DNA from 3 places in the Exiguobacterium sp. QJM3NY_9 genome. Region 3 is predicted to be linked to each of the others. Evidence: riboswitches for the same ligand, from Rfam matches in the RefSeq annotation. Region 3 holds a riboswitch; each other region holds the start of a gene.
What was found. A riboswitch is a leader RNA that binds a small molecule or an ion and turns the genes downstream of it on or off. The one in region 3 is predicted to bind thiamine pyrophosphate.

Region 1 (7,407 bases), 610 kb from region 3:
TTCGTCATCTTCCGTGACGAGCGTATCGATGAGTTTCTTCGCTGCACCGAGACTCGAGTGATCCGTTGCGACGATTTGTTTTTCCGCAATCGCCATGTGATCATCTTTTTTAATCTCGACACCATCGATACTCGTATCACGGACAGCATATGTGATTTGTCCTGACTTGACAGCACCAATCGCATCCATCATGTGACGCTCGTTCTCATCGACTGTCGCTTCCGGGTTGTAGACGATTGTCGCAGCCAGTCCTTGTGGGACCGTTTTTGATTTCACGACCGTCACGCCGCATGATGCAACAGATGCTGCTTGTTCAGCCGCCATGATGATGTTCGAGTTGTTCGGATACACATAGACGTGCTCCGCATGCGCGTCTTCAATCGCTTTGACGATATCTTCCGTCGATGGATTCATCGTCTGTCCACCTTCGATGACGATGCTGACACCGAGTGATTTAAAGAGCTCACTGATCCCTTCGCCCATTGCGACCGTGACGAGTGCAGATTTCGCTTTCGCTTTCGTTGCAACTGGAGCTGTTACGTGATTGACGCCTTCTTCTTCTAAAATCGTTGAGTGTTGTTGGCGCATGTTTTCGATTTTAACCGCGACGAGCTCACCAAATTTTTGTCCTTTGTTGATGACATCACCTGGTGTCTCGACATGGACATGAACTTTGAGCAACTCTTCATCTGCGACGACGAGCAGTGAATCTCCGAACTCAGATAATTCGTTACGGAATGCTTCTTCACTGAACGGTGCATTCGCTAACTTATCATCTTGGAAACGAACCATGATTTCTGTACAGTAACCGTAATGGATTTCCTCTGTCGACATGAAGCTTTGAGCCGATTTATGATGCTCTGCTTCGACGAGTGCTTCCATGACAGGAGCATGCGGTTTTTCAAGTTCTTTTCCTTCGAGTGTCGCAAGAAAGCCTTCATAAATACAAACAAGTCCCTGTCCACCAGAATCGACGACACCGACTTCTTTTAAGACCGGTAAAAGATCGGGTGTTCCTTCGAGTGAAACTTTTGATGCTTCGACAATCCCGCGCATCAATTCAAGTAAGTCCGTCGTTGTTTCCGATTGTGCGATCGCAGCGACTGCTGTTTCACGAGCAACTGTTAAAATCGTCCCTTCGACTGGCTTCATAACGGCCTTGTATGCTGTATCAACACCTTTTTGCAAGGCATCTGCGAATTCCTTCGTATCGATTGTTTGTTTTCCTTCAATCGATTTCGAGAAACCACGGAATAATTGACTTAAGATAACACCAGAGTTCCCACGTGCCCCCATTAAAAGACCTCGTGCGAATATTGATGCAACGTCTGCGACAGAATCAGATGTTGCGTTTGTTGCTTCTTTCGATCCAGATGTCATCGTCAAGTTCATGTTCGTTCCTGTATCGCCATCCGGCACAGGGAACACGTTCAGTGAATCGACGAAATCTGCATTTTGATAGAGATTTGCCGCGCCATTTTGAATCATCTTGACTAATTGGGCTCCTGTTAAACGATCTACACTCACTAAAGTTTCCTCCTCTATTTCCGTCTTAGACATTCGTCAAACGGACTCCTTGGACAAAAATATTTACAGATGTCACTTCTAACCCTAACGCTTGGTTCAACGTATATTTAACACGGCTTTGAACATTGTTCGCGACTTCAGAAATTTTCGTACCGTAACTCACAATGATATGCATATCGATGTGAACTTGTTCTGAAGATTGTCGAACGATGACGCCACGTGCAAAATTCTCACGTTTCAATAATTCAGCTAGCCCATCTTTGATTTGTGATTGTGATGCCATACCAACGACACCAAAACATTCCATTGCTGCTCCGCCCGCCAGTTGCGCGACGACATCATTATCTACATCAATCTTTCCATAGGTCGTTTTCATCTCGATTGCCACCTGAGTAGCCCCCTTTAACTAATTGTGTTCTTCTCGTAATTCTACTATAAGGACCTACTATTGAAAAGTCGCCGTACTGACTATACAATGAATAAGTGAAAAATAGTAGCGGTCAAATGAACTTTTACCATCATCCTCATCCATTATTTTAAATTTTGAGGTTCTCTGTCAAGTTTTTTTCTTGTCAGCTACTTTTTTTATGTTGCAACCGTCCTGACACCATGCTAAGATAGCAAAGTGTCTATTAGGACGAACGCAAAACAACATAAAAGGAGGCGGAACGCATGGCACGTAAATGCTACGTTACTGGAAAATCGCCGAAGTCGGGAAACAACCGTTCACACGCATTGAACAAAACGAAACGCACTTGGGGAGTCAACGTACAAAAAGTACGTATCCTCGTTGACGGTAAACCTAAAAAGGTTTGGGTTTCAGCTCGAGCTCTTAAATCAGGTAAAGTCGAACGCGTATAAGGCGCAAAAACCGGACGGGAATCTTCCCTTCCGGTTTTTTTGTCGTCTTTTTTATTTTTCTCCTAAAGTAATTGTCGCAGCATTTGAAAACGCTTACAATAAGTTGGCAGTTACTTTATTGCTCAAGGGGGAATTCATCATGCAGTTAAAAAGAGCCATGACAAGCCGACATCTATTCATGATTTCGCTTGGTGGTATTATCGGGACGGGGTTATTTCTCGGTTCAGGGTTGACGATTTCGCAAGCAGGACCACTCGGGGCGGTCCTCAGTTACATCGTCGGCGGAACAATCATGTACTTAACGATGCTCTGTCTAGGAGAGATGGCTGTCCACATGCCTGTGTCCGGTTCATTCCAAACGTATACGACACGTTTTATCGGTCCAGGCATCGGTTTTGCCGTCGGTTGGATTTATTGGCTCGGCTGGGCCGTGACCGTCGCTCTTGAAATCACAGCTGCCGGTAGTCTGATGGATCGCTGGTTTCCACAGGTTCCCGTCGTCATCTGGTGCGCCTTATTTACCGTCATCTTATTCGGATTGAACGCGATCTCTGCGAAAGCATTCGGGGAAGCAGAATTTTGGTTTTCAAGTCTTAAAGTACTCGCCATCCTGTTCTTCATCGGACTCGGGGGAGCCGCATGGTTCGGATGGATTGATATGGCGGCTGAACGACCAGCTACGTTGTTCGCGAACTTCACGGCGAACGGCTGGTTTCCGAACGGGGCTCTCGGCGTCTTGACGACGATGATTGCCGTCAACTTCGCTTTCCAAGGAACAGAATTGATTGGTGTCGCTGCCGGGGAATCGAGTGAGCCAGAAAAATCGATTCCGAAAGCGATTCGTAATACGGTTTGGCGGACGTTTATTTTCTTCGTCCTCTCGATTACAATTATCGGAGCTTTAATTCCGTATGAGTCAGCGAGCGGCATCAGCAGTCCCTTCATCATGGTCTTTGACGCAATCGGCATCCCATATGCTGCAGATTTGATGAACATCGTCGTTTTGACGGCACTCTTATCCGTCGGAAACTCTGGACTGTATGCCGCGACACGCATGCTCTGGTCGATGTCGCAAGAAGGCATGATTTCAAAGAAACTCGCCATCGTCAATCAGCGGGGTGTGCCGATGCGCGCCTTAACGTTCACGATGCTGTTCGCGATGTTATCCTTATTAACGGCATTCTTCGCAGAAGATACCGTCTTCATCTGGCTATTATCCATCGCCGGTCTCGGAGCACAAGTCGGTTGGATCTCGATTTCCGCTTCGCAAATCGCTTTCCGACGCCAATTCATCAAGGCAGGACACACGCTTGACGAACTGAAGTTCAAAACACCGTTCTTCCCAGTCTTACCCATCCTCTCATTCTCACTCAATCTGCTCGTCTTAATCAGTTTAGGTTTTCAAGCCGATCAACGCGTCGCCTTATATCTCGGCGTCCCTTTCTTCCTACTGACATGGGCGAGTTACCATCTCTTCGTCAAAGGGAAACATATTGCTGCCAAAAGCGAACAACAGGCAGCCAGTTCGACACTTCACGACAATCGGTAACTTGTTATCGGACCCTGGATACACCGGGTTAATCTCAAACAGGCGGCTAACTAAATAAGCTGCTAAAAAATCAAAGCGCCGATGATTCCGTTTCACATACGGAGTCATCGGCGTTTGCCATACCTATCTTTTTGTTCATGACGTGTACTTGAAGAACGCATGTCCCGGTCGCATCAGCGAGATATGATGGAATCGCGTCTATCGCGTTTTTATTTTTCATGCGTGCGCAGGACGAGGACTTCCCCTTCGACGACCGTCACTTGCGCAACACCAACCCACTCATTGCTGACCGTCAGCGAACCACCGACCGGAACAGGATGCTCCGTCAAAGGGTATTTGACGCCGCGTAACGTCAAGTTCGACGGGACAAGGGGAATGAATGACAGGTAATGATACCCTTCAGACGCGAGTTCGTACTGACCGGTTTTCCAGTACCGGACATCCTCACGTTTCGTCACGAGTCGTGCTGTCGGGAATTGTTTTAACAAATAGACGTTCTGTAGCGTCATGTCGAGCCGACCACCCGTCGCACCAAAGATGAGTAGTTCAGCACCTGCAGCCTGTTCGGTAGCGTAACGTAACGCTAGTTCTAAGTCCGTTTCATCTTTTTCTGCCGGATGAAGCAATCCACCATCCGGAACGTATCCGAGCGAATCAAAGTCACCAATTGCCACATCAAAATCAAGTCCTTGCTCCACTAATGTCGCAATCCCGCCGTCAACACCGATAATCATCGTCTTGTCTTTCACGAATGGTGCGAGCGTCGGGACGTCTTCTGCCGGTCCTGCCGCAACGATTAAAACTCTCATCTTTAAATACCGCGAGCGGAGTAACGTAAAAGACGTGGTGCTGTCGTAAGCAAAATACCTGCAACGACCCCACATAAAACATACGACGGAGCCATATACGTCGCGTTATAAATGAACGAGTATGGAACGACAGGTCCTTTGGCATACTCTGCAAAAAAGACGATTCCACTGATGACATGACAGATGTAACGTAGACCTGCACCTAACAAGGTCGCAAACAAGACAATCGTCATGAGACGCTTTTTTTGACCTTCTGTTGCTGCTTTTTTGACTTGGCCTGCAAACACTCCACTCAAACCGACGACACCATATGCAAGCGTATAGTCAAGCAGCGGTTGGACGACCGTCAAGACTTGCGGAGCGAACATCAATTGAATCGTTCCGACGAGCGCACCCGTGATGACACCACCAACGACGCCGTGACGAAAGGCCATGACGAAAATCGGTAACATCGCTAAGCTGATGGATCCGCCTTGTGGCATTTTGAACGGAATCAATAAATCAAATACAACACCGAGACTCGCGAAAATCGCAATCTCCATTAACATTTGTAATCGTTTCATACTGTGTTCCTCCTAAAAATAAAATAATGATGACAACAAAAAGGCAGTACGACGGACGCCGTACTGCCTGCGTGCGCCACATCCCTACGTCCGTCTGAACGGAACAGGTTCGAAGGGTTAAAGTCTACTCACTTCTCTCAGCCGCTTGACGCGACACCCCTTGCGGTCAAAATTTAATTGTCTTGGCTCTATTATACGTGAGCCGCGTTTCGAATACTAGTGATGGCTTCCGCATAGTCTGGTGCATTGTAGATTGCAGAACCTGCGACAAGGACGTTTGCCCCATTGTCGATACACAGTTTTGCCGTTTCCGCGTTGACACCACCATCGATTTCAATTTCGAACGTCAAACCGCGCTCTGCTTTGATCATCGCTAATTGCTTCAGCTTCGTCATGACGCTCGGCAAGAAAGCTTGTCCGCCAAATCCTGGATTGACCGTCATCAACAAGACCATGTCGACTTCTTCTAGGACATGTTCAATCGTCGACAGTGACGTGTGTGGATTCAGCACGACGCCGGCCTTTGCTCCAGCCCCTTTAATTTGTTGCAAGACACGATGGACATGATTCGTCGCTTCGACATGGAAGGTGACGATATCCGCTCCTGCCGCTACAAACGCTTCGACGAAGTTTTCTGGTCGATCGATCATTAAATGAACGTCAAGGACCATGTCCGTCTTTTGACGAAGACTACTGAGGACGGGTAGACCAAATGAAATGTTCGGGACGAACTGGCCATCCATGACGTCGAAATGGATGTAATCTGCTCCTGCCGCCTCGACAGCTTTAACGTCTCGTTCTAGGTTGGCGAAATCTGCTGATAAAATAGATGGTGCGATTTTAATCATTTCAATACCTCCGCGCTCGATTCTTGATTTCCTCTACAAACATACCATAATTCGTATAGCGTGAGGACATGATTTCTTCTGCCTCAACTGATTTTTTGACAGCACAGCCTGGTTCGTTTAAATGCAAGCAACCACGGTATTTGCACGTATCTTGCCGTGCGACGAATTCCGGAAAACACCAACGTAATTCTTCGATTTCCATCTCGTGTGGAAAATCGAGGTTCGAAAACCCTGGCGTATCAGCAATCAAGCCCTCTGCAAGCGGAATTAACGTCACATGACGCGTCGTATGCCGTCCGCGTCCGAGCGATTTCGAGATGTGGCTCGTCTCGAGATCGAGCGTCGCATCGAGCGCATTCAACAATGAACTTTTTCCGACTCCCGACTGTCCCGCGAGCACACTCGTTTTTTCTTTGAGTAGCGGACGGACTTCCTCTACCCCTTCTAGCGTCTCACTCGACGTCTCAATCACCTGATAACCGATTTGTCGGTAACCGGCAATCGCCGTCCGGACTTCTGCTTCTGCTGTTCCTTGCAACAAATCCATCTTCGTCAAGATAATGATGGGTTGAATCTCTTTTGCTTCGATTAAGACTAAAAACCGATCGAGCAAATGGGCTGAAAAGTCCGGTTCTGCTGCTGAGACGACAAGCAACGCTTGATCGATGTTTGCGACCGGTGGACGAACCAGGAAATTTTGCCGTTCCTTCACTTCTAAAATGTATCCAGTTTCGCTTTCGATATGCAATACGACCTCATCTCCTACAACAGGACTGATACCACGTTTTCGGAAGTTTCCCCGAGCGCGCGATCGCACCTCGCCCTGCGTCGTCATGACATCATAAAACCCACCTTGTAGACGAATGATCGTCCCGTCCCGATTTTCTTCGATACGATTTTCTGCCATCCCATGCCCTCCTTCAATTTGCGGTTCGTAGCACACTCATTGTTCTGCTTTCGCTTGTTTATAGGTAATCGTTTTCGAGCGATACACTACATCATCTTTATAAATTGTGATTTTTCCTTCTTCGCCCGGATCAATCGTCACCGGAACATCAAATGTTTCATCACTGTCAATCGACTCTTCAATCACTGTACGTTTCCCTTTAGCATCATCCGTCTCGATTCGAATGACTTGCCGCAACGGATCTTCATCCCCTTCACCTACAGCATCGTAGGCTACTTTTTCCGGGAAGGTCGCCGTCACGGTTTGTTCTTCCTCCCCTTTTGAAATAAAGACCGTCACGGAA
Region 2 (7,407 bases), 700 kb from region 3:
CTCAGTGATGACCCCGTGTGAATGCCTCGGATTCATGTAAATCAAACGACGGCCAAAAGGCGTTGACCGGTACGTATCTTCGAGGAACGTAAGTCCCTGTTCTTTTGCATCGAGAATCGCTTGATCTAAATCGTCAACGCGGTAGGCGATGTGATGTACCCCTTTACCGCGTTGTTTTAAGAAACGAGCGATTGGACTGTCAGCGCTTGTTGGTGTCAGTAGTTCAATGTGTGCATCTTCAAATTCAATGACAGCGATATTCGATGCCACGCCTGGAGCGGGGTTTGAATATTCACGGACTAATTTCCCGCCTAAAATTGTTGTATAAAAAGTAATGGCTTCTTGCATATCACGGACGGCAATTCCAGTATGATCAAGTTTCACTATAATTCCTCCCTTACACCACTAGTGTGCCAAAACTTCTCTCAAGGTGCAAAGCGCAGGCATTTTCACTAAAGGAGCTTCATCGTATTACATAATTAACCAACAAACTTATACAAAATGAAATCTCACTGAAATATAATAGAGGCAAAATGAATGCTATAATCAAAAACGTTCTTATAAAATTTAAACATTAAAATGAAATTTAAATAAAGCATACTTTTGACTACGATAAAATTATAGAGAAAAAGAGGGAATACTACATGAAAAAAACGTTCGCGTCGCTCATCGTTTCCGCACTTGTCCTTTCATCAACTCCTCATTTTGCATCAGCAGATGATTTAAGTGAACAAAAAGCCAAAAACGAACAAAAGCAACAAGAAAACCAAAATACACAAAAAAATCTTGAGTCTTCTGTGAATCATGAAGGTGAGAAAATTTCGAAGACACAACAAGAAGTGAATCGTTTAGACGAAGCATTGAATGAAAAAATGTTTGCCGTCGAAGCAAAAGATCGTCAAATCAAGGCGACAGAAGCTGAAATCGTCGAACTTGGTAAGCAAATCGAAAAATATAAAGCCAAGCTGAAACGTCAAGAAGAATTGCTCGGCGATCGTTTACGTGTCATGCAAGAAAATGATGGTAATTCGATTAAATGGGAAGAAGTCATCTTTGGTTCAAAAGATGTCGGAGATCTCGTCAGCCGTGTGCTAGCCGGGAAATCCATCTCACAACAAGATGATAAGATGATTACGGATTACCGGAACACGCAAAAGAAATTAGCGAATGCCCAAGCAGAACTTAAAGATAAAAAAGCAAAGCTTGTGACAGAGAAAAAAGAATTAAAACGTCAACAGGCAGAGCTCGAACAACAAATCAGTGAACGAAACAAACGCATTAAAGAACTTAAGAAGCAAAAAAAGAAATTTGAGACACAGTTGATGGACGCGAAAGAAGTTCAACAAATCTTGATTGCGCAAGAAAAAGCAATCGCGGCAGAAAAAGCGGCACGTGAACGTGAAGCACGGATTGAAAAAGAGCGCAAAGCACAAGAAGCACGAGAAGCAAAAGCCCGTGCTGAAGCTCAAGCGGCACAAGCAGCAGCCGATCAGGCAGCGGCAGAAAAGGCAGCAGCTGAGCAAGCTGCTGCAGAAAAAGCGGCAGCCGAGCAAGCTGCAAAACAAGCAGCGCGTCAAAAAGCAACAACGAATTCAACAAAACAATCAACGCCGGCACCAGCACCTGTAGCACCAAAACCAGCACCAATAGCACCGAAGCCAGCTCCGGCTCCGGCTCCAGTTGCATCTTCAGCATTGTTCATTCATCCGACAAGTGGTGCGACTACACAGGGATACGGCTCAGCAAGTGGTGAAAATGGGTACGGATTCCATAATGGAATCGACTTTGGTGCACCGGTTGGAACACCAATCGTCGCAGCAGCAACAGGAACTGTCATTACGGCTTCTAGCAGTGGTCCTTACGGGAATCACATCATGATTGCTCACCAATTGAACGGAAAAACGTATACGACGGTTTACGCGCACATGAGTTCATTGAATGCGCGTGCAGGACAACGTGTCAGCCAGGGACAACAAATCGGTGCACTTGGTAGCACGGGTAACTCGACTGGACCACACCTACACTTCGAAATTCATGTCGGCGGTTATATCTACAGCGGAACAGGCCCTGCAAATAGTGTTAATCCTATGTCAATGTTATAAAATCGTAAAAGAACCTCTACATTGTAGAGGTTCTTTTTTTATATAGTTTGAATAATTAGTTGTTATATTACAAAATAACGTTTTCATTTGAAACGTAAATGAAATTTTTCTGAAACTATTACGGTGCTATAATCAATTTCAGATAGTTTTACTACGAAACATGACTTCAAAAATCGAATTCATACATAAGCGAGGAACTCACATATGCTAAAAAAGTTATTTTCTACCGTACTATTAGGGACGTTATTATTGACGAACACCCCAATCACTCAAGCGGCTACAATCAAAGAAAAGAAAGCAGATAATGCAGCTGAACAACGTAAACTAGAAAAATCAATCAAAAAACAAGAATCTAAAATTTCAAAAGAGCAACGTCAAATCAATGCGATTGATGCAGCAATCAATGAAAATATTTTTCGTGTCTCAGAAAAAAATAAACAGATTCGTCAGTTGAATGAACGAATTGAAGAGCTTGAGGCAGACATTATTCATTATGAAGAAATGTTAAAACGCCAGGAAGAGCTGTTAGGAGACCGCCTTCGTGTGCTTCAAGAAAATGATGGGAATTCTATTAAATGGGAAGAAGTCATTTTTGGTTCGAAAGATCTTGGCGATCTCTTTAGTCGTGTGATGGCAGGGAAAAAAATTGCTGAACAAGATGACAAGATGATTTCTGCTTACCTTGAAACGCAAAAAAAATTAGCGGATGCTAAAGCGACGCTCGTGGATAAAAAGGAAGAGCGAGTGAAAGAAAAAGAAGCCCTTTTGGTTCAAAAAAAGGAACTCAAACAGCAAATGAAAGCGCGTAGTGAAACCTTAAAAAAACTACGTCAAGGTAAAACAAAATTTACGACAAAACTTCTGAATGCGAAAGAACTTCAAGCGACATTAGAAGCGCAAGAACGTGCGATTGCGGCAGCAAAGGCAGCTGCTAAAGTAGCAGCGGAAAAGGCAGCAGCTGAAAAAGCGGCAGCGGAAAAGGCGGCGAAAGCGGCGGAAAAAAACAACGCCGGGACGTCTAAGAAGGTCGTAAGTGCTACGCCAGTCGCTAGTGTTCCGAGCGGTTCGGCGCAGTTCGTTCGCCCTGCGTCAGGAAGTGTTTCACAAGGATTCGGACCAGCGAGTGGTGCAAATGGGTATACTTTCCATAATGGTGTCGACTTTAGAGGGCCAGTCGGATCATCAATCGTCGCAGCAGCTTCAGGAACGGTCATCACAGCAGGAAGCGGTGGACCGTACGGAAATCACGTGATGATTTCACATTTCTTGAATGGGAAAGTGTATACAACAGTTTACGCGCACATGAATTCATTATCAGTTCATGCTGGACAAACGGTCTCGCAAGGACAACAAATCGGTACGCTCGGAAATACGGGAAACTCGACGGGCGCACATCTTCATTTTGAATTGCATATTGGTGGTTACCAATACAGTGCGACAGGACCAGCTAATACAGTTAATCCATTAGCATACTTATAAAAACGAGCTTCGGCTCGTTTTTTTTATGACGCTATGCTACAGTGAAAGGGAAATTTAAATCATGAGCAACTAGGGGAGCTGGAGGAATCTGGCTGAGAGGAAAACCATTCTGTTTTCGACCCTATCACCTGATCTGGATAATACCAGCGTAGGAAAGTTGAGATTGAAGACATGAATAAGTGACCACACTCGTTGGTTTTTCATGGCGTCGTCTGCTTTTTTACAGCGGACGACGCTTTTTTTCGTTCCGCTTTCTCCTTGTGCTCTCATAGAAAGTGAGGTCTATCGATGAAACATGTACTGACGATTGCTGGATCAGACTCTAGTGGTGGAGCTGGAATTCAAGCCGACCTAAAAACTTTTTCTGCTCTTGGGGTTTACGGTATGAGTGTAATTACTGCTATCACAGCGCAAAATACGTTAGGCGTACAAGCAGTTGAAGATGTATCACCAACGCTTGTCGAAGCCCAGTTGAACTCGATTTTTAGCGATATTCGTGTAGATGCCGTTAAAATTGGGATGGTCTCGAATGAAAAAACGATTCAAGTTATTGCCAAATGTTTGAAACATTATAAGGGACCAGTCGTCTTAGACCCCGTGATGGTCGCAAAAGGGGGGCATGCCCTGTTAAGGAAATATGCTGAACAAGCATTAATGGAGCACTTGATGCCGCTTGCAACCTTGACGACCCCGAATATTCCGGAAATGGAACGCATGTTAGGGCAAGCGATTTCGACAGTTGATGAAATGAAGCTGGCGACGACGGAATTCGCACAAAAACGAGACATCGCTATCCTGTTAAAAGGCGGTCATCTCGAAAGTACGGATGCCTCGGATATTTTATACACGGAAGGGATGCATCATCTGTTTCAGGAGGCACGATTAAAACGCCAGCATACACATGGGACAGGATGTACATTATCTTCCGCGATTGCGGCACGTCTTGCTCTGGGAGATTCCCTGAAGGATAGCGTGATTTATGCTAAACGGTACGTAACTGAAGCAATCCGGCATGGATTTGCCTTAGGGAACGGAATCGGACCGACACATCACTTTTATGACATTTGGAGGGAAACGGATGCTTACAACCATTCATGATAAAAAACCATTAATTCATCATTTAACGAATGCGGTCACGATTAATGAGTGTGCCAATATGACCCTTGCGCTCGGGGGTTCACCTGTCATGGCGGAAGATATCCTAGAAGTCGAGGAAATGGTTGGACATGCAGATGCTGTCGTTATCAATATCGGGACATTGAACGCAGCTTCACGAGCGTCGCAATTGTTGGCAGGTCAAACGGCCAACCGATTGAAGAAACCGATTATTTTAGATCCAGTCGGAATGGGGGCGACGACACTTCGGACACAATTCACGAAAGAGTTACTCGAAGCAATTCATTTTACGGTCATTAAGGGGAACGTCTCTGAAATCAAGACGCTCATCGGTCAAGTCGGACGTTCAAAAGGAGTCGATGTCGCTTCAGGAGAGACATTAGATTTTCAAGTCGTCCATGAGTTTGCTGGACGGCTCGGGACGACTCTCGTCGTAACGGGACCGGTTGATTTCATTACAGACGGCAAGCGTCAAGTAAAACTAACCGTAGGAACGCCACGACTCGGACACATTACAGGGACAGGCTGTATGACGGCATCGCTCATCGGGACCCTACTTGGAGCAGGGTATGATGCATTCGAAGCAGCGACCTATGGGACGTATTTAATGGGAAAAGCGGGTGAAGTCGCAGATGAAGCAGCGGGACTCGGTGATTTCCGGATGGGGTTGTTCAACGCAATCAGCTTAACTACAGAAGAAAGTTTGAAAGGGGTATTGACCAGTGGAGAATGATTACACGGTTTATGCGGTAACAGATCGGCGCTTTCACCCGGACGTTGCCTTGATTGATGCGGTCGAAGCAGCAATAAAAGGTGGCGCGACGATGGTCCAGCTTCGTGAAAAACAGGCGCAAGGGAAAGAATTTCTCGAACAAGCGAGCGACTTGAAGAAAATGATGTTTCGTTACGGCGTCCCACTCATCATCAATGACCGGATTGATATCGCACAAATCGTCGGTGCAGGTCTGCATATCGGGCAAGAGGACATCCCTTTGCGGGAGGCACGTAAGCTGTTACCGGAAGCCACGATTGGGGTTTCTGTCTCGACCGTTGAACAGGCAATCGAAGCAGAGCAAGACGGGGCAACTTATCTTGGCGTAGGGTCACTCTATCCAACGGCGACAAAAGACGATGCGAGTCAGATGACAAACGAAACACTCCAAGCGATTCGCCGGGCTGTTTCCCTTCCTCTCGTCGGGATTGGTGGAATCACACATCATGTGGTGCCCGACTTATTCGAGATGCTTGAAGGATATGCTGTCGTCTCTGCCTTATTTGCAGCACCAGATATTGAACGTGCGGCACGGGAGTTCAAAGAGGCGGTTCAGACTGCGCGTCAAATAGTATCAGACCGGGTATAATCACTGAAGAGGTGATGTACGTGAAATGGCAAGTCATTCGCTTTCGGGGAGGCTGGATTCGGTATCGAATCGAACCACAAATCATTCGAATCGACAATCGCGGAAAGTATCATTTAGGTTGGAAATTGTTTCCGTATCCGAATCGTTATGCATTTGAATTGGCGGCTTTGTTAAAAAACAAACACCGACAACGATATAAACGGCCGCTGTTGATTAAAACGGCATCCATCGCTACGGAAATCTGGGGACATACACACCTCGATTTATTTTATCGGGTGATGTTACAAGTACCGTTACCACGCTTCCTATCGAATCGATATAAGGAGCGATTGCGAAATACAAGTATCATCGACATCGGTGTACGAGCTGTTGATACTAATCGAATCGTTTGGGATATCGGGAATCGATTAGGGGGATGGGCAGTTTTTCGTACAATCCAAAAAAAACATCGGAAATGAATCTTCACCTCGCGAATCATCGTAGTCATCTTACTTGCATTTGTTGTTTTAGGATGGTGCAATAGTTTGGAGGAGAGGTGAAGACAGTGGAGGCACCACGCTGTGAGACGATTGCGATCGATCAAAAACGTGCAACTGAAATTGGTCATGCCGTTGAAAAAATCCCGACGCTTGAGATTGGGAAATTGTTTAAAGTGTTATCGGACGCAACGCGTCTACGAATCGCTTATGCATTGACGGTCGAGCGAGAACTTTGTGTTTGTGACGTATCGGCATCAGTTGATTGTTCGATTGCGACGGCTTCGCATCACTTAAGAACGTTATTGAAACAAGGTCTCGTCAAATATCGTAAAGAAGGAAAAGTTGTCTATTATTCACTTGATGACCATCATGTCTCGTCGTTAGTTCATTTGGCAATGGAGCATGTGAATGAAGGAAAGGCTTCTTCTTGAGAAAAATACAAAAAAACGCACCGCAGTCCGATAAAGAACTGCGGTGCGTTTTTTAGCTTTTTCACGAAGCTAATCGTATGAAACAACAGATCACTTGATTCGATGGAAGAGCGTGATGGTCACACTGATGAGTAGAAAGGCTAAAATGGATAGACTAAAGCACATCCGTTTATAGGATGCTGTCACGAGCGCCGTATTTTCGAGTTCTTGATCTAATTCGGTATACAATTGATCTTTAACTTGAGCAAGATCTTCAAGAATGGTCTGCGTGGTCTGCGTCGATTGTTTCGCTAAAGCGGTAGCTGCTTGTGAACCGTTTGTTTCATAAAGGCTGAAAACGGTTTCGATTTCTTTTTCCCATGCATTGTTACGGGTTAACAAATCTTTAATCGGTACGGGTGTTTCGTTCGAAGCATTGAGCACACGGCGTAAATCATGA
Region 3 (7,407 bases):
GAGTGTTGAATCACTTGCCGGACTACCGGCGTCACCGAGTGCACCGGCTGTTCCGATGATGGCAATTGTCGCCTCGAGACTGAATCCGTACTGGATGCAAAGCGGGACGAAAATGGCGGCGATGACCGGAATCGTCGAGAAACTTGAACCGATTCCGACCGTGACGAGAAGTCCGATCGATAACATGACGAAGGCAGCGACGAGCTGCGAATCCCCCATCAACGATTTTGAGTTTTCGACGAGTGGTTCGATATCACCTGTCTCACGTAAAACGTTTGAGAAGCCGTTCGCTGAAATCATGACGAATCCGATGAACGACATCATCCGCATACCGCGTGTGATGACATCGTCTGCTTCACTGAAGCGGACGAGTCGTAACACGAGGAAGAGCAGGAGGCCGGTTGTCGCTGCGATGATCATCGATTCCGTCGTCAACTGGACGACGAGCGTCGCGATGACGACAATTGAACTCAGTAATAATTTGGATTTCGTGACGACGGGAATCTCGTAATCGTCAGGTGCGATGTTCCGCATCTCATATTCACGCGGTTTCCGGTAATTGTATAGACCGAGTAACAATCCGAACAACATCCCGAGCGCCGGGATTGCCATCGCTTTGATGACCGATGCGCCAGCGGTGTCCATCCCGTTTTCTTGTAAGTTCGGTAACAGAATCTGATTGAGATAGATATCACCGAAACCAATTGGTAAAAACATATACGGTGTGACGAGACCAAACGTCATGATGATGGCCATCCGGCGCCGGTCAATCTTCAAATCATTGAACAGACCGAGTAACGGCGGGATGATGATCGGAATGAAGGCGATGTGAATCGGCAAGACGTTTTGTGAACTGATTGCGAGTAATAAAATCGCGAACATGATGAACCCTTTTAACTTCTTGACCGACGTCGCATTGGCACTTCCTTTTGAGCGAGCGATTAAACTGTGCGCAAGGGCGTCCGGCAAACCTGTTTTCGACAGGGCGACGGCGAACGCACCAAGCAAGGCATAACTGAGGGCAATTTCTGCGCCGGCTCCAAGGCCGCCCGAAAAGCTTTCAATCGTTTTCGTTAAACCAAGACCGCCGAGCAATCCACCGACGAGAGCGCTGATGACCATCGCGAGGACGATGTGGACACGGAAGATGGCTAAGACAAATAACAGGATGACGGCTAAAACAACAGCATTGAACATAACTTTAAAACCACACTTTCTTTTGGTATCACTGTACTATACTAAAGTATCATACAGACCGTTCTTTTTGCTGTCAAGAAAAAAACATGAAAAGGCACGACCGGTGTCGGTCGTACCTCCTTTCTACTATATAAAGACAGGTTTAGCAATCGACGCGGTCGAGTTTCCCTGTGCCGGGGTCGATGACGAGTCCATGGACGTTCGTGCCCGGTGGTAATAATGGATGGTTTTTAATCAGACCGACGGAATGGCCGACGTTTTCTTCGACTGACGTAAACCCGCGTAACCATTGTTTCAAGTCGACGCCGGATGCTTCGAGTGTCTGCAAGACTTGCGGATTGATGCCACGTCCTTCCATCTCGGCAATCATGTTTGCCGGATCGATCGTACTCATGCCGCAGTCGTGGTGACCGATGACGATGACTTCTTCCGCCCCGAGTGCGTACAAGGCGACGAGGATCGAGCGCATGACGGAACCGAATGGGTGTGACAGAACCGCCCCTGCATTTTTAATGATCTTCGCATCGCCGTTTTTCAGACCGAGCGCGTGCGGGAGGAGTTCCGTCAAGCGGGCATCCATACACGTTAAGATCACGACCTTTTTATCAGGGAATTTATCCGAGATGAATTGTTCGTATTGTTTTTCTTCGACGAATTGTTCGTTGAACGCAAGCATTTGATTGACGATTGTCATGAAACTTCCTCCTTCAAAACAAATAAATATGTATCTTTTAATAGATTACACGATGTTTTGTCCGTCAGACAAGCAAAGAAAATAGGTGCTGTGAGAAAAGTCACAGGCAAGGGATTCAAAAAGGATGCCTTGTCCGACAACACCTTTTGAGAATGAGAACGTTTTCATTGATGTGAAATAGTTCACAGGATGGTCATGCACAAATCATCAGAAAGGCGGTATGATTGATTTGTGAAGGAAAGCACAAACTATTGAATATCAGCTTGGCATTCCTAACATCTAGTAGGGAAATGCAGACTCAGATTCGTTCCAAAATAGGGAGGAAACCAAACATGGCTGTCAAAGAAAAAATCAAACAAGACGTATCACCTGTCGAACAAACGATCAATAAAATCGTTGCAAAAGGTCAAACTGCATTACAAGAATTATTAACATTTGATCAAGAGAAAATCGATACGATCGTCCGTGACATGGCGCTTGCCGGCCTCGAACGTCACGTTGAACTGGCACGACTCGCCGTAGAAGAAACAGGACGTGGTGTCTTTGAAGATAAAATGATTAAAAATATGTTTGCGACGGAATATATCTATAACAGTCTCCGTGAAGAAAAAACGGTCGGCATCTTAGAAGAAGATGTTCAAAACGGACTAACATATATCGCAGAACCGGTCGGTGTCGTCTGTGGCGTCACACCTGTGACGAATCCGACATCAACGACGATGTTCAAAGCGTTGATCGCGATTAAAACACGAAACCCGATCATCTTCGCCTTCCACCCGTCAGCGCAAAACTGCTCACTCGAAGCAGCGAAAACATTACGTGACGCGGCTGTCAAAGCAGGCGCACCGCGTGACTGCATCCAGTGGGTCGAACAACCGTCACTCGAAGCAACAAAAGTCTTGATGAACCATACGGATATCGCGATGGTCCTTGCGACCGGCGGAGCCGGCATGGTCAAATCAGCCTATTCAACAGGAAAACCGGCACTCGGTGTCGGACCAGGGAACGTTCCATGTTACATCGAAAAAACAGCGAAAATCAAACGTGCCGTCAGTGACCTTGTCCTCTCCAAAACGTTTGATAACGGCATGATTTGTGCATCGGAGCAAGCGGTCATCATCGATCAGGAAATCTACGCGGAAGTTCGGGCGGAGATGGAAGCACTCGGTTGCTACTTCTGTACAGCAGATGAGAAAAAACGTCTCGAAGCGCTCGTCATCAAAACCGATACATGTGCCGTCAATGCCGACATCGTCGGGAAACCGGCAACCTGGATCGCAGCAAAAGCCGGCATCGACGTCCCGAGCAATACCGTCATGCTTGTCGCAGAACTTGAAAAAGTCGGCTCAGAAGAACCCCTCTCACACGAAAAACTAAGCCCTGTCCTTGGTGCGTATAGCGTCCAATCAACGGAAGATGCGTTCCATGTCGCCGAACGGATGCTTGAAATCGGTGGCCTCGGTCATACGGCAGTCATCCACACGACGAATGACGACTTGATGACGGCATTCGGAATGCGGATGAAAGCCTGCCGGATTCTCGTCAACAGCCCGTCAGCACACGGTGGGATTGGTGATCTGTATAACGAATTGACACCATCACTGACACTCGGTTGCGGCTCTTACGGGAAAAACTCCGTCTCTGAAAACGTAACGGCGAAACATCTACTCAATGTCAAGAAGGTGGCGAGACGACGCGTGAACATGCAGTGGTTCAAAGTACCGGAAAAGATTTTCTTTGAAAAAAATTCAGTCCAATACTTGAAATCGATTCAAGATGTCTCCCGGGCATTGATCGTCACCGATCAAGCGATGGTCGAGTTCGGCTACGCGGATAAAGTCATCCGCAACTTACCGGCAGGCGTCAGCTACCGGATTTTCGACCAAGTCGAACCGGATCCATCGGTTGCAACGGTTCAGACAGGAGCGCAAGCGATGCGCGACTTCAAACCGGACTTGATCATCGCCCTTGGTGGCGGATCAGCGATGGATGCAGCGAAAGGCATGTGGCTCTTCTACGAGCAACCGAACGAAACGTTCTCGAACTTACGTCAAAAGTTCCTCGATATCCGGAAACGGGCTTATAAATTCCCGGCGCTTGGTAACAAAGCGAAGTTCGTCGCCATTCCGACGACGTCCGGAACAGGATCTGAAGTCACACCGTTTACCGTCATCACGGATAAAGAGAAAAACGTCAAGTATCCGATTGCTGACTATGCGTTAACACCAGATGTCGCGATCATCGATCCGGAATTCGTCATGACGGTCCCGGCATCAATCACGGCGGACACCGGAATGGACGTCTTGACACACGCAACGGAAGCGTTCGTCTCTGTCCTCGCGAACGACTATACGGACGGACTGGCATTAAAAGCGATCAAGATGATTTTCGATTACCTGCCACGCGCTTATGCGAATGGTGACGATGCCGAAGCACGCGAAAAAGTTCACAATGCGTCAACGATGGCCGGAATGGCGTTTGCCAATGCCTTCCTCGGAATCAACCACTCGATCGCACACAAAATCGGTGGGGAGTTCCACACGCCACACGGTCGGACGAATGCAATTCTGATGCCACACGTCATCCGCTACAATGCAGCGAAACCGACGAAACTTGCTTCGTTCCCGAAATATGAATCATTCATCGCTGATGAACGGTACGCAGAAATCGCGCGTTATCTCGGACTACCGGCAGCGACGACGGAACAAGGTGTCGAATCACTAATCCAAGCGATCACAGAACTCGGACAACAGTTGAACATCAAAATGTCATTCAAAGCCCAAGGCATCAAAAAAGCCGACTTTGAAGCAAAACTCGACAAGATGGCAGTCGATGCATTCGAGGATCAATGTACGACAGCGAATCCGAAAATGCCGCTCGTGACGGAACTTCGGAACATCATGGAACTTGCCTACGAAGGCGTATAACAGAGAAATAAATCATGGCAATCAAAAGAGCCTTGCTTCCGGTCGACGGAGGCAAGGCTTTCGTTCGTAATCGAAAGAGACACCGACAAAACTGTCCTGTCATTATTGACAGATATTTCTAAGACCGCTAAAGTGAAGGTAACTTGAATAGAATCACTAGGGGTGTTACTAAACTGAGATGAGTAAATACTCAAACCCTTTGAACCTGAACTAGTTCGTACTAGCGTAGGGAAGTGTAGACTCTAATAAACGAGCGAAGACCAGTCTGTCGGTTTTTTGTTATGTGATTATTTAGACGTGCGCAACTTTCCTTTTGGAGAGTTGCGCTTTTTTTGTTTACGACTTCGCTATTTAAGTTGCAAAAGACGATGAAGGAGTGGAAGACAGTGAACAGAACAGTGTTAGTGACGGGAAGCAGTCGGGGACTTGGCGCGACGATTGCAAGAGTATTGGTGAACAACGGGTTTAAAGTTGTGATTAATTATTATAAGAGCAAGGATGCGGCAGAGGACCTCGTAAATGAGCTCGGTGCAGAACATGCCATTGCCCTGTATGCGGATGTCACGAAGCGAGAAGACGTCGAGACATTGATGCAGTTAGCGACAGCTCATTACGAACAAATCGATGTCGTAATCAATAATGCCTTAGTCGATTTTAAGTTCGATCCGCGCGCTCAAAAATCATTCATCGATTTGGAATGGGAAGATTATCAAAAACAGTTGGATGGCACGTTGAAAGCAGCGTTCCACGTCGTGCAAAGTGTCCTGCCGCAGTTCATTGAACGAAATAGCGGCACCATCATCAGCATCGGCACGAATCTGTATCAAAACCCGGTAGTTCCCTATCACGAATATACGACGGCAAAAGCAGGGTTGATCGGCTTTACGCGTAATCTTGCATCAGAGCTAGGACAGTACGGCATAAACGTGAATGTCGTCTCCGGCGGCTTGTTGAAAGTGACGGATGCCAGTGCTGTGACGACTGCTGAAGTATTCGATTTAATTGCCCAATCAACTCCGTTAAAAAGAGTGACGACGCCGGAAGAGGTGGCGCAATTGGTCGCCTTTTTAGCGTCAGAAGCCGCCTCTGGCATTACTGGTCAAAATCTAACCGTAGATGGCGGATTGACGATGAACTGATGTCAGCGCTCAGGAGAAAGGAGTCAGGGACCTAAAGATGACGAAAACGAAGCAGTTAAACATCGGTGTTTTATTGTACGGCTGTGGCCATCATCAAGCGGCATGGTTAATGCCGGATTCTACGATTGAAGAAATCGGGGAGAGCGGTTATTATCAGCGATTGGCTCAACTAGCGGAAGCGGGTTGCCTGGATGCTGTATTTTTTGCTGACAATCAATCTTTTCCTGCTGCAAACGCAACTGAACTACCTGCCTTTTGGCTCGATCCTGTAATCAATTTAACCGCTATTTCTCAAGTAACCCATCATATCGGGTTAGTTTCAACGATATCGAGTACGTTTTCAAATCCGTATACAGCGGCGAGACAACTGTTAAGCCTTGATCACGTGACGAACGGGCGTGTCGGCTGGAACCTGGTGACGTCGATGACGGACTGGGAAGCGTTAAACCATAGTATGGATAGGCTCCCTGCAAGGGACGAACGGTATCAAAAGGCGGATGAATTTGCGTCTGTAATGGAAAAATTATTTTTATCCTGGGATCGAGCTGATTTCCTTTCGAGCCGGACGGACAACCGGTTAATTGATCCTGAAAAGATTCAACCATTCCATCATAGCGGGACCTACTTCAACGTAAAAGGTCCTTCGTCTACACCGCGTAGTCCTCAAGGGAAGCCGGTGGCAATGCAGGCGGGTGCATCTGCCCAAGGGATTGCACTTGCATCAAAGCACGCGGATGCCGTCTATTCGGTGTCGTGGAATGTAAAGCAAGCGAAAGCATTCCGGGAAAGTCTACAGAAACAAATCAAAGAAAGTGAGTCACCGGAGCGGCAGATTAAAATCTTTCCAGGATTGGTTACATACGTCGGTCGAACCCGGGAAGAGGCGCTGGCGAAGAAAGCCGAACTGGATGAAAAATTACCGGTCGCGAATGCCTTGAAGCAACTGAGTTTCTTTTTGCAACAGGACTGTTCTGATTGGGATCTTGACAAAGCGGTGCCGTCCTTACCGCCTGTCGATGCGTTTTCAGGACCGGTCGGACGCTATAAAACGATTCTTGAAATCATCGATGATACAAAGCCTACACTAAGAGAACTGTTAGGTTATCTGGCAGCTGGTGGGGGACACCTGACACTGATAGGTACACCGGAAGAAATCGTCGATCAGATGGAGCTTTGGTTTGAAATGGGTATCGCAGACGGATTCAATCTGATGCCGCCGTCACTCCCGTCAAGCTTAGAGGATTTTGTAGATCTGATCGTTCCTGAACTGCAAAAAAGAGGGTTGTTTAGAGAAGCCTATCAAGGGACTACGCTTCGGGAACACTTTGGTTTAGCTCAGGTGGGGAGTCGGACGTGAAAAAAATCGTAAACTAAGCGTTCCTGCCAACCAGAGTCGGAGTCAGGGAAGTAGCCCGTTCGTCATGAACGGGCTACTTTTTGGATTTACTGC

Region 1: it holds a riboswitch for thiamine pyrophosphate, as region 3 does, so the genes downstream of both, thiT (energy-coupled thiamine transporter ThiT) here and AC0VYQ_RS06450 (3-oxoacyl-ACP reductase) in region 3, are expected to answer to the same signal.
Region 2: it holds a riboswitch for thiamine pyrophosphate, as region 3 does, so the genes downstream of both, thiD (bifunctional hydroxymethylpyrimidine kinase/phosphomethylpyrimidine kinase) here and AC0VYQ_RS06450 (3-oxoacyl-ACP reductase) in region 3, are expected to answer to the same signal.

Annotation. Positions count from the first base shown of each region.
Region 1 covers NZ_CM149679.1:1,906,276-1,913,682, forward strand. The annotation lists gene AC0VYQ_RS09880 (DAK2 domain-containing protein) at 1-1,527, opposite strand, end outside; gene AC0VYQ_RS09885 (Asp23/Gls24 family envelope stress response protein) at 1,553-1,915, opposite strand; gene rpmB (50S ribosomal protein L28) at 2,200-2,388, shown strand; gene AC0VYQ_RS09895 (amino acid permease) at 2,528-3,937, shown strand; gene AC0VYQ_RS09900 (thiamine diphosphokinase) at 4,147-4,746, opposite strand; gene thiT (energy-coupled thiamine transporter ThiT) at 4,749-5,309, opposite strand; TPP riboswitch at 5,374-5,480, opposite strand; gene rpe (ribulose-phosphate 3-epimerase) at 5,501-6,157, opposite strand; gene rsgA (ribosome small subunit-dependent GTPase A) at 6,159-7,064, opposite strand; gene pknB (Stk1 family PASTA domain-containing Ser/Thr kinase) at 7,101-7,407, opposite strand, start outside.
Region 2 covers NZ_CM149679.1:593,511-600,917, forward strand. The annotation lists gene AC0VYQ_RS02925 (VOC family protein) at 1-384, opposite strand, end outside; gene AC0VYQ_RS02930 (murein hydrolase activator EnvC family protein) at 645-2,102, shown strand; gene AC0VYQ_RS02935 (murein hydrolase activator EnvC family protein) at 2,307-3,581, shown strand; TPP riboswitch at 3,643-3,753, shown strand; gene thiD (bifunctional hydroxymethylpyrimidine kinase/phosphomethylpyrimidine kinase) at 3,870-4,679, shown strand; gene thiM (hydroxyethylthiazole kinase) at 4,660-5,430, shown strand; gene thiE (thiamine phosphate synthase) at 5,420-6,058, shown strand; gene AC0VYQ_RS02955 (hypothetical protein) at 6,079-6,516, shown strand; gene AC0VYQ_RS02960 (ArsR/SmtB family transcription factor) at 6,594-6,968, shown strand; gene AC0VYQ_RS02965 (CHASE3 domain-containing protein) at 7,059-7,407, opposite strand, start outside.
Region 3 covers NZ_CM149679.1:1,292,408-1,299,814, forward strand. The annotation lists gene AC0VYQ_RS06435 (Na+/H+ antiporter family protein) at 1-1,197, opposite strand, end outside; gene AC0VYQ_RS06440 (beta-class carbonic anhydrase) at 1,340-1,891, opposite strand; gene adhE (bifunctional acetaldehyde-CoA/alcohol dehydrogenase) at 2,224-4,818, shown strand; TPP riboswitch at 4,967-5,067, shown strand; gene AC0VYQ_RS06450 (3-oxoacyl-ACP reductase) at 5,187-5,957, shown strand; gene AC0VYQ_RS06455 (LLM class flavin-dependent oxidoreductase) at 5,995-7,314, shown strand.